Regions from separate parts of the Paenibacillus sp. 7516 genome, predicted to be linked through region 2. Evidence: predicted binding sites of a transcription regulator. Region 2 holds the regulator's gene; the other holds the start of a gene.
The links. Region 2 encodes Rex, which represses fermentation and respiration genes when NADH is low (regulators of the CRP and FNR family bind a similar motif). Its sites were predicted from a motif close to TTGTGAAATATTTCACAA; they were not measured.
Positions count from the first base shown of each region.

Region 1 (8,201 bases), on a different contig from region 2:
GGAAGGCCTCTCTCTGCCATCGTTTCGGAATACAGCTCGATCTTCCCGGATGGCGTAGGCAGCTGTTCCAGGAATGATTCATGCGACGACATGTCCAGTCTCACAAAACGATGCTCCTGAAGGGCCTCCAACGTTACTCCGTTCATATAAGGATTACCTGTATCCGTCAGGGCGTCCGCAATCATCTGTTCCGGTGTCTCACCAAAAATCTCAGGATCATATCCCATCGCCTGTCCCAGCAGCGAAAACAGTTCCACATTGCTCTTGCTCTCGCCAATTGGGGCAATGACCGGTTCCTGCAAATGAACATACTGATGCCAGTAGGACGTATACAGATCGGTTGCTTCAAACGAAGACTTGGCCGGCAGCACAATGTCTGCATACTTGGCCGTATCCGTCATGAACAGATCATGCACAACGGTAAACAGATCTTCCCGTGCAAAACCTCGCTCCACCCGCTCGGTATCCGGTGCCACCACCAGGGGATTGCTGCAGTAGACCATTAGTGCCCGGATTGGCTGCTTTGCTTCCAGCAATGCTTCACCAATCCGGTTCATGTTCACCACCCGCGCCTCCGGATTGCTCCGAAGCTCTGGACGCTCCAGCGCATCGCTATTGGTGCTCGCATAGCTGTTGGTGCGTACCGCTCCGCCGCCTCGTTTCAGCCATTGTCCCGTGATGGCAGGCAGACAGGCAATGCTTCGTACATTCATGCCTCCGTTGTCATGGTGCTGAAGACCGTTGCCGATGTGAATATGTGCCGCCTGTGCGTTTCCGTACAGCTCAGCCAGCTTCACGATATCCGCTTCCGGTACACCCGTGATGCGCGCAACCCGTTCAGGGGTATAGCCGCGGACATGATCACGCAGTGCCTCATGACCCACAGTATACTTTTGCATAAAAGCTTCGTCCGTCAGGCCCCGGTCAAACAGTACATTCATCAGTCCCAGTGCGAGTGCGCTGTCTGTTCCCGGGTAGAGCGGAATAAACCAGTCTCCCCACTGAGCTGTACGATTCCGGTGAACATCGATGACCACGATTTGAGCACCTTTTTTGCGGGCCTTCTCAGCCAGGACAACCTGGTGCATGTTTGTACTGACAATGTTGCCTCCCCAGACCAGAATAAGGTCCGAATGCTCCGTATCTTCGGGCAAAGTTCCCCGATTGGCGCCCATCGTATATTTCCATCCGGTATTCCCGGCCGCATTGCAGATCGTTTGCTCCAGCATACTAGCACCAAGCGCATTGAAGAAACGACGATCCATCCCATCCACTCCAAGGATCCCCATATTGCCGTAGAAACTGTATGGCAAAATACTCTCCGAGCCGTACTTCGTAGATATAGATTTGAATTTTCCCGTAATTTCATGGATAGCTTCATCCCAGCTTATACGTTCGAACTTGCCTTCACCTTTCGCGCCGACACGTCTCATCGGATATTGCAGCCGCTCGGGGTGATATACCCGCTCTGCCATGTTTCTGACTTTATTGCAGATGGCACCTTTCGTAATCGGATGGTCAGGGTTACCCGCCACCTTCACGATTTTACCGTTCTCCTTATGAAGCAGCAGGCCGCAAGTATCCGGGCAGTCAAGCGGGCAAACCGCCGGAAACACGCCATTCTCCTGATCGATCATATGTACAAGTCCTCCCCATTTAAAACTATCCTTACATCATATAATTTTGGAGGTTATGACGTAAAGAGAACAGTCATGTTTTGTGCGCTCAGGCTTGATGCATTTAATCTAAAAAAAAGTTTTGGCCCCATGATTCATCCTCGAAATTCAGGGGTAAATTAAAAACAAGGCATTAGGTTAGTGTTTCCCCACTTCCTCCTCATGCCATATCATGGACCACTCCCGAAATTCGCCATGAACAGGTTTCGTTCCCCCGAACCTTGTCATGGCGAATTTATTTTGTCTGCAAAAAAAGCGATCCCATCTTCGCCGGCTTACGGTATAACATACACCGTGACCTCATGGCAGTAAGGGATCGCTGATTATATATACATTTGAAATTGTACGAGTGATTATGCCTGTTTGCTCCACATCGGTCTGGCCTCCGTCTCTACTGGCTGAACAACCGCTTTGACCTCGGGTTCGGCCTTCCGCAGGTACACCATCCAGTAGGCAGCCGCAACGAACAATGCGCCTCCAGTCAGATTACCGAGCCATACCGGGATAAAGTTCATGATGTACTGCCCCCATGAGTAGTGCCCTTCGAAGATGGCAGCCGGAATAAGAAACATATTGGCAACCACGTGCTGGAAGCCAATAGCGACAAAGGCCATCGTCGGAAACCAGATACCGAGCACCTTGCCGCTCATCGTATCCGAAGCGTAAGACAGCCACACCGCCAGGGCTACCAGCCAGTTACATCCGATTCCGGATATAAACGCCTGTAGAAAGCCGTCATGCAGCTTGTGTCCTGCCATATCCACAACCTTGGTCAGATATACTCCTTCTCCTGTGAGACCAAGCACATGCCCGAACGCATATGCCACGAACAGTGCACCCAAAAAGTTTCCGATCGTGACCAAAGTAAGATTCTTCAGCATGCTGGCTACGGACAGTTTACGGGCTAGCGTAGCAAGCGGTACTGCCATCATATTGCCTGTCAGGAGTTCTCCCCCGCCAATCAATACCATGATCAAGCCTACAGGGAATACCGCTGCACCGATCAGGTTAACCAAGCTGCCCCATTCCGCCGGGACGGAGGCAATCACGCGAATATCCAGCAGGAACCCAAGCGCAATAAATGCCCCTGCCAGGAAACTGAGAACGAGCACAGAGGACACCTGGTTCTGTCCTTTCTTCATCCCTGTGTTCACCGTATATTGTGCAACCTCAAGAGGTGTTTTTGCCGCCATGCCATCCTCTCCTTCACTGTTCATGAACGAAATCAGCTTACATCGTTGATATGTTCATTGTATCGCGAAGGGTTCGGCAAGTTTGTTACTTTTATCACAAAGTCCTAAAAGTCCCCTTGTCCCAGCTTCCGTGCTCTCTTGCTTGAGTGCGGCTGGTTGGTTAATTATTCTGTTCCCAGGTTATGATGTTCACCAAAAATTTGCTGCAGATGGTGCTTCAGATGCTGGACGTAATCTTGTGCCAGCCATTCCATCGTAACCACACTTCCATCAGGTAAGACACACGTTGCTGATTCCCCTGTCTCCGGCATGCTGGATAGAACACGAATGACGGACTGATTCAGACTGATCCAGAGATTTAACACCTCTTCAATCGGTGCACTGACATATTGTTGGCTCTCTACCCATTGGTCTTGATGATAAGGCGTTATAGACAATGGTTCGGTCTGATGCTGCATTTGGACAAACCTGCTTACGTTATGAAGAGCCGAATCACATAAATGACCAAGAATCTGAAGACGGGACCATTTTCCTTCCATGCGTGGCTGTACAAGTTCATTTGGATTCAGTGCAAGAAACGAACGAGGTACCGATTGTAGCAGAACTTTGAGTTCGGATATTGTATTTGTAAGCATGTTGTGAACCACTCCTTTATGTTCATATCTATTGCAGTATGACCTCTAACCTGTTGTTAATATAGCACTCATTTCCAGAATCAACTACATCAAGTTATATAAAAAAACTGCCGCATTTCTGCGGCAGTTCTCGGATTCATTAGTTACACCATCGCTGGTGCTTTCGCTTCCACTGGAGGCAAAGCCTGAAGACCAGCCGAGTTCAGGAAGTTCCATGGCTTGTTGTAATGCGGTTGGAAGAAGAAGTCGATGAAGGCTAGCTCATCTACAGTCATGTTGTTCTGGATGCAAACCGAGATCGTATTGATCGATTGCGTCAGATCCGCCTTGGACATCACTTGTGCTCCAACGATTCGGCGTGTAGCCTGTTCGTAAATGACTTTGAGCAGCAGTTTCTCAGCCGTTGGCATGAACTCCGGACGATAAGCATCTTCAAGCGTTACAGCTTCCACTACCAGCCCGTCATCTGTAGCAGATGTTTCGGTCAGCCCTGTACCTGCAATATTCTGGTCGTAAATTTTAATCCCAGATGTCCCTTGTGTACCCATGTATGGCGTTGTTGGACGAACCAGGTTACGAGCTACCAGTGTACCCATTCTTACGGCATTGGTCGCCAGTGGAATGTAAGAAGCCTTGCCTGTTGGATTATAGTGAATGGCACAGCTGTCACCTGCAGCGAACACGTCTTTTTGGCTTGTTTGCATATATTTATCCACGATAATCGCACCGTTCGGCAGCATATCCACCTGGCCTTTGAGCAATTCGGTATTCGGACGGAAACCAATACACAGGATTACGAGGTCTGTCTCGAATTCACCCTTGGATGTGATGACCTTCGTTACCTTGCCATTCTCTCCGGTGAATTTCTGTACAGTCTGACCCAGTGCAAGCTTGATCCCGCGTCCAGTCAGTGTGTCCTCAATGGCATCTGTAAACTCGGGGTCCAGATATTTATTGAGAATCCGGTCCACACTATCGATCAAGGTGACTTCCTTACCATTCATTTGGAATGCTTCAACCAGTTCAATACCGATGTACCCTGCACCGACAACGGTAACGCGTTTAGCTTCTTTGGCTTTTTCGATGATCGTATTGGAATGGTTGTAGTTTTTGCAGAGCAAGATGTTCTCCATCTCAATTCCCTCGAGTTTAGGAACGACCGGCCATGATCCTGTCGTCACAATAAGCTTGTCGAACGTATCTTCAAATTCTTCCCCTGTTTTCAGGTTTTTAGCCTGAAGTTTATGGTTCGCGGCATCCACTGCTGTAACCTCATGCAGCATCTTGGTGACTACACCCAGCTCAGCCAGCTGGTTTGGCGAAGAGTAGAACAGTCCATCCGGATCCTTCACAACCCCGCCGACATAAAGGGCGATACCGCAAGATAGGAAGGAAATGTTGTCATTGCGCTCATACACCGTGATGGTAGCATCCGGGTACAATTTGGCGGTATTAACGATGGCTGCGGTTCCTGCATGTGTACATCCGATAACTGCGATTTTCATAATAAAGGTCCCCCTTGGAGTTATAAAATATAAACCGTGCTTCATTTATCAGTTTGCTGCGCTTGATTCCTGAGATTTAAATCGACAATGGTTTTACTGTCTTGTGAATACATTCACTAATGAAACTAAACGATTACGTGAAAACATTCACTACCAACTTGGTGAGTTTGTGATTTATTTCACTTCATGTACTCATTATAATGTGATCTTTTTCACATTACAAGTGTTTTCTTAAAAAATTTTAAAAAATAGGATATCGCCCCTGTGGACGAGCCGCTGTTTCAACCTCTAAGACCTATTGTCCCCTGACCAATAACGGTTTATGCTATTGAACCTTTTGGAGAAAAAAGGCCCTCATCCTCACCGCATAGTTAGGCTGGTGGCTGAACGATAACAAATATATAATTTTAAGCTTATCAGTTGATTTTTCCCTCAGAAAGCGCTTACAATATTATTGACCCTTTATTTGGATTTTATATAAATAGAATACCAATTATGTTGGGAGGCATTCCTTTGAAGAAACGTTCCATCTCTGTTTCATTAACACTGGTTCCTGTCACTGCAATTATCGCCATGTTGACCGCAGATATCGCCAGGCCCGTGGTTGCTTTTGCAGATTCCCCGCCTGTCACCATTAAAACCGAGGTGTTATCCTCCAAAACTTCTGCAGGGGTTGATGTATCTTCACTGCTGAATAAGTTCAGGGATTACAGCACGTTCTCTACGGGGGACTTGGCCAAGGACACCGCATATGCGCTAAACATTGTATCCTGGCAGCTGCCCCATGGTGGATTCTTCAAAGCAATGGAGGAGAAATACAAATCTTCATGGGACGGGGTGACGCCGCGTTCAGATTGGAAAGACCCCAAAGGTGTAGAGCTCGGAACGTTTGATAATGATGCAACCACAACAGAGATCCGCTTCCTGGCTGATATGTATGAAAAGACGGGCAATCCCGTCTTCCGGGACAGTGTCCGCAAAGCAGTGGATTTTATCCTCGTTTCCCAATATCCTTCTGGCGGATGGCCTCAGGTTTATCCACAACGGAGCAATTACTCCGACAGCGTTACATATAATGACAATGCCATGGTGCGAACCATGGTACTCATCGACGATATCATTGAGAAGCGTAAAGGCTTCAATAACGATATTCTGAGTGAGGATACACGGTCGAAACTGGCTGCAGCCTTGGATCGAGGAATCGCATATACATTGAAAGCTCAAATTAAAAACGGCGGTGTGCCTACAGTTTGGGGTGCCCAGCATGACCCTGTAACCTATGCGCCTGTATCCGGCAGAGCCTATGAACTGCCCTCGAAATCGGGATCCGAATCTGTAGCCATCACGGCTTTTCTTATGTCCAGGCCTCAGACACCCGAGATTGAACACGCAGCCAAAAGCGCCCTCCGCTGGTTTGACCAGGTCCGAGAGGATGGAACCAAATATAATCGTCAGGGACCCGTGTATTTCGAGCCTGACCCGTCCAGTGTAATCTGGTACCGTTTCTACAATGTAGATGAAGATGTGCCCTTCTACGCGGACCGCGACGGCAAGAAGTACATGGATATTATGGAGATCAGCGAGGAGCGGCGGCACGGCTATTCCTGGGCAGGAAACTATGCCCGTAATCTCCTGCAGCTTGCCTCGGATCAGGGATATTACAATTTAAGCAAACCGCTCCCGTAAATCCTCCCAGTATAAAAGCTTCAAAAAAAGCCTGTCCTCCAACTGGAGGCAGGCTTGATCTGTTTTATTTGATTATCCCAGCAGTTTCTCAATCTCTGCAGTCATCGCTTCAGGAGACTCTTTGGGTTCAAAGCGTCCCACCACTTCACCTTCACGATTGACCAGGAATTTGGTGAAATTCCATTGAATCGTGTCGTCTTCAGCTGCGCCTGGCTGCTGCTGGCGAAGATACTGGAACAAAGGATGCGCATCCTCGCCGTTCACGTCCACTTTGGCGAATACAGGGAAATTCACACCATAGTTTATTTGGCAGAAGGATTCGGCTTCCTCGCTTGTACCCGGCTCCTGTCCTCCAAACTGATTACAAGGGAAACCCAGTACTACCAAACCCTGATCGCGGTAACGATCATACAGCTTCTGCAGCTCTCCATATTGCGGAGTCAATCCACACTTGCTGGCCGTATTGGCGATGACAAGAACTTTACCTTGGTACAGATCCAGTGATACTTCCTGATTGGCTGGCGTTACGGCCTGATATGAATATACGGACATGACTGATTCCTCCCATGATCGATGTTGGTTTTGGGGCAGCCGTCATTACCTTGTATGCACACAACATAATACAGCGCCTGTCTCCATATTATAGACCCGGTGCTCACCAATTACCAAATTCAGCCTTGAGGCCTTCTGCTTGTTATCCGGACTTAGCTGCCATGATGTCATCATAACGCTTCTGCCGTTCGGCCTTACTGAGTTTGGGACAGCTATAACAGTAATTTTGGCCTCCATACACCTGGTGATGCAGGCAGCACACGGGCTTCATCAGCATGGTCTCTCCCGGTTGATGTGGATTATCAATCTCTACGGGCTTGAACGATAACAGATTCTTCTTCAATCCGAGCAGACCGGCAGGTAGAGCAATGACATGTTCATACCCTTCCATCACCGCTTCTCGCTCAGCTTCTTCGATGTTCATTTGTAACGCTGTGTTCTTGTACCAACGGAGCATGGAGGCAAGCTGTGACCACATCTGACCAAGGTTCGCTTCTCCGGCAGAGGCAACCCCTTCGATCAAGGGTCGAAGCTGCTCCGTGTAGTATGCGGTTAGGATATCCTTGCGCCAAGAGGATTGTGCTGCATCTATGAGATTCACTGGTGCAGGTTGAGAATGTTCTGTTCCATCCAGCAGTTGAAAACGAAAGGCTGCACGGCCATCCTGAACTTCGAGCTGCAGCTTCATGTTCTCCAGTGATAGATCAAGCCATGTATCACATAATGCCGTCATATAATGAATCCCCAGCATTAGCCCACGCACCGAATGCATGAAGTACACCGCTGCGGATCGGATTGAATCTGCCTGAAGATGTTTATTATATACATCCAGCAGCTCTCTCGCCTTCTCCGGTTGTCTAAGCTCGGTCATGTGAATTTCCCAAACTGGTTCATCCCCAGGTTCGGTTGTGATTCTTCCATATTGCTGTAACCAGGTATAGTTGATAGCTCCCA
Region 1 is NZ_NPBI01000024.1:440,634-448,834, reverse strand. Features, by position in the region: gene CHI14_RS21590 (molybdopterin-containing oxidoreductase family protein) at 1-1,637, opposite strand, end outside; gene CHI14_RS21585 (formate/nitrite transporter family protein) at 2,030-2,869, opposite strand; gene CHI14_RS21580 (DinB family protein) at 3,034-3,504, opposite strand; gene CHI14_RS21575 (FAD-dependent oxidoreductase) at 3,648-5,009, opposite strand; gene pelA (pectate lyase) at 5,523-6,695, shown strand; gene CHI14_RS21565 (glutathione peroxidase) at 6,768-7,247, opposite strand; gene CHI14_RS21560 (ferric iron reductase) at 7,390-8,201, opposite strand, start outside.
Region 1: the regulator Rex is predicted to act here: its motif matches at 2,952-2,969, upstream of CHI14_RS21585 (formate/nitrite transporter family protein).

Region 2 (8,201 bases):
ACTTCTTCTCTCATCAGCGTATCCAATGAATTGTCGAATATTGTCCGTTGTTCTTCGAGCAGACGTTTGGTCTGATCCATCAGATCCTGCAGAATCATTTTATTTTCGCGCATGAGCTCTTCTGTTGTAACCATGTCCATGTTTACAATACCAAGCGAGGTCAGACCCGAAGCCATCATGGTCTGTACAACATTGGTCGCCTGTTCAAAGTCATTGCGTGAACCGGTACTGCGACCACCATAGTACATTTCTTCAGCTGCTGCACCGCCAAGTGCAATCATGATCTGTTCTTCCAGAAAACGCTTGGTGTATAGGAATTGCTCCTGCTGCGGATTGTGACGTACATAACCGAGTGCTTGTCCACGCGGGCTAAGAGCAACCTGGCTTACACTGCCAGGACGTACGAGCTCTGCCATGATGGCATGTCCCAATTCGTGAATGGCTACACGTTTCTTCTCTTCAACACTGGATTCACGATCTGTCTTCTCACCCATCATGACTTTATCAATCGCCAGAGACAAGTGGCGCTGTTCAATGTTGAGCAGTCCATCTCTCATGGCGTAGATTGCTGCTTCATTCATGACACTTTCCAGCTGTGCTCCTGAGAAGCCGTAGGATTCCTCTGCTGTTTTCTCCAGGCTTACACCCTCCATCAAGGGTTTATTTACTGCATGGAGCTCTAAAATATGTTTTCTGCCTTTCTTGTCAGGCAGGTCCACCTGGATATGACGGTCAAAGCGTCCCGGACGAGTTAAGGCGCTGTCCAGCATTTCCTTACGATTTGTTGCTGCAATAACGAGAATACGCGGTGTATCGGAAGTATAAATTCCGTCCATTTCCGTCAACAGCTGATTGAGTGTCTGGTCATACTCACGCTGCTGCCCGCCTTCACGTTTACCACCAATAACATCAATCTCATCGATAAAGATAATAGCGTTCTCTTTGTTTTCTTTGGCTGCACGTGTTCTGGCATCACGAAACAAATCACGGATTCTTCCTGCACCTACGCCGACGTACATTTCTACAAACTCACTGCCTGAAGCGGCAACGAATACGGAATCGGTATAATGTGCAGCCGCTTTGGCCATCAGGGTTTTCCCTGTTCCCGGAGGGCCCGTAAGCAGGATCCCCTTCAATGGGCGAATCCCGAACTTCTGAATTTCTTCATGTTTGATGAGAAAATCAAGAGCTTCCCGCAGCTCCTGCTTGGCACTATCCTGGCCGCCAATTTCCTCAAACGTCAGTTTGGTAGGTCCTTTTTTCTTGCGCTTACGTTCCTGACCCGCTCCAACCGTAATGCCACCACGCATCTGCATCATAAGCAGCAGTCCGCCCACAACCGCTGCTGCGATCAGAATCGGAAAGATATTCACACCGATAAAAGCAAGAAAGATAATCAACACGGGGACAAAACCAATGGCAACTTCCTTCGTCCATTTAGGCATTAGGCCACACTCCTATCTGGCCGGGTACACGCGGCAGAATAATAAACTTGCTGGCATCTCCGTCTCTAAGACTTACATATACGTTATTGTCATCCATGGCTGTATTCACTTGAATACCATTGGTCGCCATCTTGGATAATGTTGGTGTTATTTCGGTGTACTGCTTGTTCTCCATCGCCTGAGCAACGGTAAACATCGCATCGCCCCACCAGTTCTCCAGGGCTTCGTTCGAATGATCAACGACATCAAGTTTCAATGAGCGCGAGCCGATCAGGGTCTGTCCTTCTTTCTGAATATATTGAACCAATCTGCCCAAATCAACATTTGGCTGCAAATCAAGTTTCAATTGTACATCATTGCGGTTAATAGTTAACTGAACATCATTAACCCCTTCATACTGGGTTACCATTTTTTCAATCGGATTCTGCATGGCCACCTGACGATACACAAACCAACCTCCAAACAACACAACGGCTGAAATGACGGCAGTTAAAGCAATAGGCAATACTTTTAGCTTCAAGTGAGTTTCCCCTCCCAAATTTTTGGCCCATCCCTATAGCTTATAGGCATAATATGAATTGTGTACGAATGACCTGTGATGTGCCCAACAGGTTTTATTTCTGTTTGATGTAACCTTGAATACATATTTGAGTATATCACATCGTATATACAATTTCGAAGGCGAAAATATGAATAAATTATTAATTTTAACTATTCAAATCCAGAATAATTTTCGAGAAACGCCAAAAAACCGGATCAGGCGGGGTTCCGTCTGCCGGTTTTTTGAAGATTATACCTAAAAAAATCTCTGAATATATGTTTAACTGTTTGGAATTGTATAGACCAAATCAACCTGTTCTCCATTGCTGAAGCGATAGAATCGATAATAGTTGTGCGTATCATCCTTGTAATAAACTTGCCATACATAGACGCCATTGACGACTCCAGGCATAATTCGTTTGATCTCTCCGCCCGGTACTTCAGAGCTGAATCGATTGCGAACTTGTGCTTCCGATAACCCGTTCTGCAGCAATTCACTGTGCACAGCGTTGCTTCCTTTGACCGGTTTATTGGTTGCATCAAACTTAACCCAGACGGCGATGTCCTGATTATCTTTATTTTTGGCCATCATCGTCCAGTAAATGTTATCTTCGCCTTCCTTTTGACCCCAGACGTATTTTCGGAGATCCTCATAAGAAGTTATCCCGAGCTGCTCCTGTGCCGCTTGAATAGCTAGCGCTTCTTCGTTGCGCTGGTCCTGGGTTATATAGACATAAAAGCGCTGTAATCCAAACAAAATCAAAACCAGGATGAGCAGCGAGATCCAGATCCATTTCTTTTTTCTTTTCAAAAGCCGAACTTCCTTTCCCCTATGACGCTGCTGCTATTCTGAAATTAACGGGCGAGCAGTCCGTCAAATGCAAGTTGAGACTCGCGCAGAATGCGCTCTTCATCCATAGTAAGACATTCACCATGTTTCACCAGCTGTTTGCCGTCAACCCATACATGCTCCACATCCTTAGCTGAAGCCGAGTAAATGGTATGAGAGATCAGATCCGTGTGCGGATAGAAGTGTGCTTGTTCAATATTTAGCGCTATGAAATCAGCCTTCATGCCTACTTGAAGTGCTCCCGTATTGTTCAGGAAGATGGATTTGGCACCATACCCCGTTCCAAGAAGCAGCGCTTCTCCCGCTGGAACCGCAGTTGGATCACCGGATACTCCCTTATGAATCAAAGCAGCCAGTCTCATCTCTTCAAACATATCCAGGTTGTTGTTGCTTGCAGGTCCATCTGTTCCCAGAGATACGGTTACTCCAGCTTTCAGCAAATCCGGAACTCGCGCCACACCCGAAGCAAGCTTCAGGTTGCTTCCTGGATTGTGAGAGACCGCTACATCATGGCGTGCCAGAATTTCAATCTCCTCATCATTCAAATGCACAGCGTGAGCTACGAGAGAAGGACGAGAGAAGAAACCGAGCTTTTCCAAATGTTCCACAGGACGCAAACCATAATCCGTTACATTCTGTTCGACTTCGCGTAGGGTTTCCGACATATGGGTGTGCAGCGGCAGATCCAGATCATGTGCAACCTGTACCAGCTTCTCTATGTAATCCGGAGGACAAGTATACGGCGCATGCGGTGAGATGATCGTCGTAATTCGACCACCAGCCTGTCCGTTCCACTCGCGTGCAAACGCAGCCGATTCTTGCAATTTGCGCATTTGCTCTTCTTCAGAACAGAGACCAATGACACCACGTGCCAATGCGGCACGAATACCGGATTGTTCAACCACTTTTGCCACCTGATCCATATGATCATACATATCCAGGAATGCCGTTGTTCCGCCTTTCAGCATTTCTAAAACAGAAAGGGATGTGCCCCAATACACGTCCTCAGACGTCATTTTCGCCTCCATAGGCCACATTTTCTCCTGAAGCCATACTTGCAGGGCCAGATCGTCCCCGTGACCCCTCAGAAGCGACATGGCTGCGTGACCATGCGTATTGATCAGACCCGGCAAAAAGACCAGTCCTTTGCCATCAACCTTTGGCAGGCTCTCATCTCCATCCGGCAGTGTCTCACCAATATGCACAATCTTATCGTCTTCAACGACCATATACCCTTGAACCACGGTCCATTCCGTTCCAAGGTTTACAGCAAATTTGCCGTTATGAATTACCCATCTATTTGTCGTCATCTTCCTCGTCGTCCTTTCCGTTCTCCAGATAATAAGCCAGGCTAAGCAGATCCGTTGTAAAATCAGCATGATGAATACGGACGTGCGGTGGTGTTTTCAAGATGGTTGGTGCAAAGTTCAGAATCGCTTCAATGCCGGATTCTACGAGCTGATCGGCTACGTTCTGAGCTTCGGTATCCGGAACGGTAATGATACCAATACGAATATTATCTTTTTTGACCGAATCCGTTAGTTCATTCATGGGCTGTACTTTCAGGCTGTTAATCTGACTGCCGATCTTAGGGCCGTATGCATCGAAAACAGCAACAATTTTCATGTTGTCTTTCAGATAGGCATTGTAATTGGACAATGCATGTCCCAAATTACCAGCCCCGACCAGAGCAACATTGATTTGCTGATCAATTTTCAAGATATGACGGATCTTCTCAATGAGATACGATACGTCGTATCCAATGCCTTTGCGACCGAAGTCCCCAAAGTATGCAAGGTCTTTGCGAATCTGTGCAGGATTAAGATCCAGGCGTAGTCCCAGTTCCTGTGATGAGACCGTGCCTACCTCACGTTGATGCAGTTCACTCAAATAACGTAAGTAAACAGGCAATCTGCGTACCACAGCTTCCGAAATTTTATCTGATTTCATTACATTGCTCCCCCTTACCAAGGCCACGATAGATAAATAAAAATGTAGCATCCCGCATAACTGTTTTCGTCTCCGAATGAAATTATGCAAGATGCCTTATAAAATATAAAGTTAAAAGTGCTTCTAAAATTAAATCACACTTTAATAAAGTTTACAGCGAGAAGCCCTTATTACGCAACGACGTCATACCTAATTTGTAGTAGATTCATCCTGTGCTGGTGTTTCCAGCCATTCGCTAATTCGGGGAACCATCTGTTCAGTCAGCATATGTTCCATTTTGGGACCAGGTAATGAATATAGGAAATACTTTCCGTAATAAGACTCAATCACCCGTGTATCGTAAACGATGACAATGCCCCGATCCTTGGCTGTACGAACAAGCCTGCCGAATCCCTGCTTGAAACGGATGACGGCCTGTGGAACAGACAGCTTCATAAACGGATTCTTTTTCTGTTCCTGCAGCAGTTCACTCTTCGCCTCCACGAGCGGATGGTTCGGTGGCTGGAAGGGCAATCTCACAATCGCCAGACAGGTTAGCGCCTCTCCAGGGATATCTACCCCTTCCCAGAAACTGCTTGTGCCCAGCAGAACGGTTGCTTTTGCATCCTGGAACCTGCGGGTTAACTTCGAACGACTGCCACTATCAACGCCTTGACCGAGCAGCGAAATATCGTTGCCCGATAACGCTTCTTTTAATGGGTCATAGACCTGGCGCAGCATTCGGTATGAAGTAAAGAGCACCATCATGCGGCCCCTTGTCGCAATAGCCGTTTCGGCCAGAGATCGTACAAGCATGTCGACAAAGTGTGCATCCCCCACACTGCCTTTTACACTTGGGAAATCACGAGGGATGACCAGCAAAGCCTGATCCCTATACCGGAATGGCGACGGCAGCATGGACGTCAGTAAACGGTTATTATCGGCTGCTTCCTGCAAGCCAAGCTGTTCAATCATGAACTGAAATGACTTATCAACCGAGAGCGTAGCCGAAGTAAGGACAACGCTTTTCTTTTTATCGAAGAACATGTCCTTCAACTGTGCACTGACATCGACAGGAACGGCATACAGCTGCAGTGATTTGCTGCGGAATTGGCCGCTTGCCTCCATCCAGTATACCGTTTTGGCATCATCCATCCGCATGAAGAAGCGAAGGTTTTCTTTGAGCGTCGCCAAATCCTTAAGCAGACCTGTAATGTCCGTGATCAAGCTATCCGATTGATAGTCGTCCTGGTCTTCTTTGACTTCAAGAAGCAGCTTGTCTCCCTTGCGGATCAAGTCCCCCAGTGTGACATAAATCTGGTTTTCGTAATCCTGCAGCTCCTGCCACTTCGCCGGTTTCATTGAAGGCTTCAGTCTGAGGGAAAATTGACCCGTTTCCCCCGGAGAAGCATCACTTCGTTCAGGCAGCAGGTTAAATAAGGCATCGCTCAAACGATCCCACATCTCTTTGACTTCAACAGCAAGCGGGAACATCTGGTCAATGACGGAGCCCCACTGCACCGAATTTTCATGCCCCGCCAGTTGGGTTCGCAGCATGGGAAGCTGACCGTTCCGACTATCCTTAAACAAACGGGTCAAGGTATGAACCAATGTGAAATATTTCATGTGAAGACCCAAGTGCTTACCTGCCACATCCTCGAGATGATGAGCCTCGTCAATGACGAGACTCTCGTAAGCAGGGAGCAGCTGATGAGCTGCTTTTACATCCGTAAACAATTTGGAATGATTCGTAATGACGATATCGGACAATCCTGCTTCATGCTTCGCCCGATGGTAGAAGCACTTCCTGAACCACGGACAAGAACGTCCCAGGCAGGATTCCGATTCGCTCTGTACTGTTTCCCAGAAGTCCCCACCGCGTGCACTGAGGTTAAGCTCCTCGTCATCTCCAGTCTCTGTCTGGGTGAGCCACACAATCATCTGAGCCGCTGTAAAATAATCTTCTTTCGGTGTAGCGAACTCACGTTTGTTGATCTTGTGCTCAAACTTCCGCAGACACAGGTAGTGCCCCCGACCTTTGAACACGGCAGCCTTAAACGGAAAAGGCACCACTTTGGTCAACAGCGGGATATCACGCTCCCGAAGCTGTTCCTGCAGGTTGATGGTATGCGTGCTAACCATTACTTTTCGTTCCTGCTTCACACTTTCATATATGGCCGGCAGCAAGTACCCCAGGGATTTCCCCGTACCCGTTCCTGCTTCAATTAACAAATGCTTTTCTTCGTCCAGCGCTTGCCTTACACTGCTGAACATCTGTGTCTGTGCCTCGCGTTCTTCGTAGTGATCCAGTGTATCCTGCAGATTGGCCCGGACCTGATCCATATACTGCTCAAAACTTACACCTTCAAGCGGATTACCTTCGCGTTCATCGCGTGGAGCACCGATTTCAGTCCAGTCACTCACATTCAAGGCCAATTGACGGTAATACGTATGTCCATCCAGATCCTGTATGGGCTCTGCTTCCTTCTCACTGCGCATGCCGTCGAAGAACCAGCCCAGATCGCTGTCCTCAGGTGCGAATAGGTCGCTGAGACGCTGTATTGTAATCAATGGCAGTTGACGCAGTTCATCCAAACACTTCAGGAGCACATAGGCCGTCGCCAAAGCATCACTGTCTGCCTGATGAGGACGGTCATGCTGGAATCCGAATTCTGAAGATACATACCCCAGTTGATAAGAACCAAGTGAAGGAAATGATATTTTGAGAAAATCAATGGTATCCAGAATACGACCGGTGAACGGCAAGTAACCGCATCGGTCAAGCGCATTCTGAAGGAAATGAAAATCAAAAGCCACGTTGTGTCCCACAAGGACAACATCGTCTAGCAGCGGAACCATCTCCATCATCATCTCTTCGAGTGAAGGAGCGTTCGACACATCTTCGTCGGTAATCCCGGTTAATCCCGTAATAAACGGAGGAATAGGCACACCAGGGTTTACATAAGAACTATATATTTGAGTTATGCTGTAGTCATGATCTATGATGGCAAGTCCGGCTTGTATAATCTCACCATCGGACTGCGTGCCGGTTGTTTCGAAATCCAATACGGCAAATTTCATTGCAATGTACAAGTCCCTTCCATTCCAGTCTATGTTACAGCATAGCAAAAAAACGGGCATTTGAAAATTAACTGACAAAAAAGGCGGTGTTCCCTCCATAGTCTTAAAGGAGAAAACACCGTCTTGATGCCGCTGCGCTGCACTTGAATTCCAAGTACAGTCAGCTTATTCCATATTGCAGTTGTCCGCTGTTCAGCCTGCAGGCTTCCATATTATACAACGGTTCGGTCAACGTCGGGTCATGCTGGAGTGCCTGAGCAAACAAGGAACATGCTCCTTTGGGATTCGCCATCTTGGCTTCGAGGCAGCCCAGCGCATTGCAGGCTAGCCCCTTCAGCCTCGGAGAACCATTCAGG
Region 2 is NZ_NPBI01000039.1:98,739-106,939, forward strand. Features, by position in the region: gene CHI14_RS26240 (AAA family ATPase) at 1-1,445, opposite strand, end outside; gene CHI14_RS26245 (hypothetical protein) at 1,438-1,965, opposite strand; gene CHI14_RS26250 (hypothetical protein) at 2,266-2,796, opposite strand; gene CHI14_RS26255 (amidohydrolase) at 2,841-4,145, opposite strand; gene CHI14_RS26260 (redox-sensing transcriptional repressor Rex) at 4,132-4,785, opposite strand; gene dinG (ATP-dependent DNA helicase DinG) at 4,975-7,845, opposite strand; gene CHI14_RS26270 (tetratricopeptide repeat protein) at 8,006-8,201, opposite strand, start outside.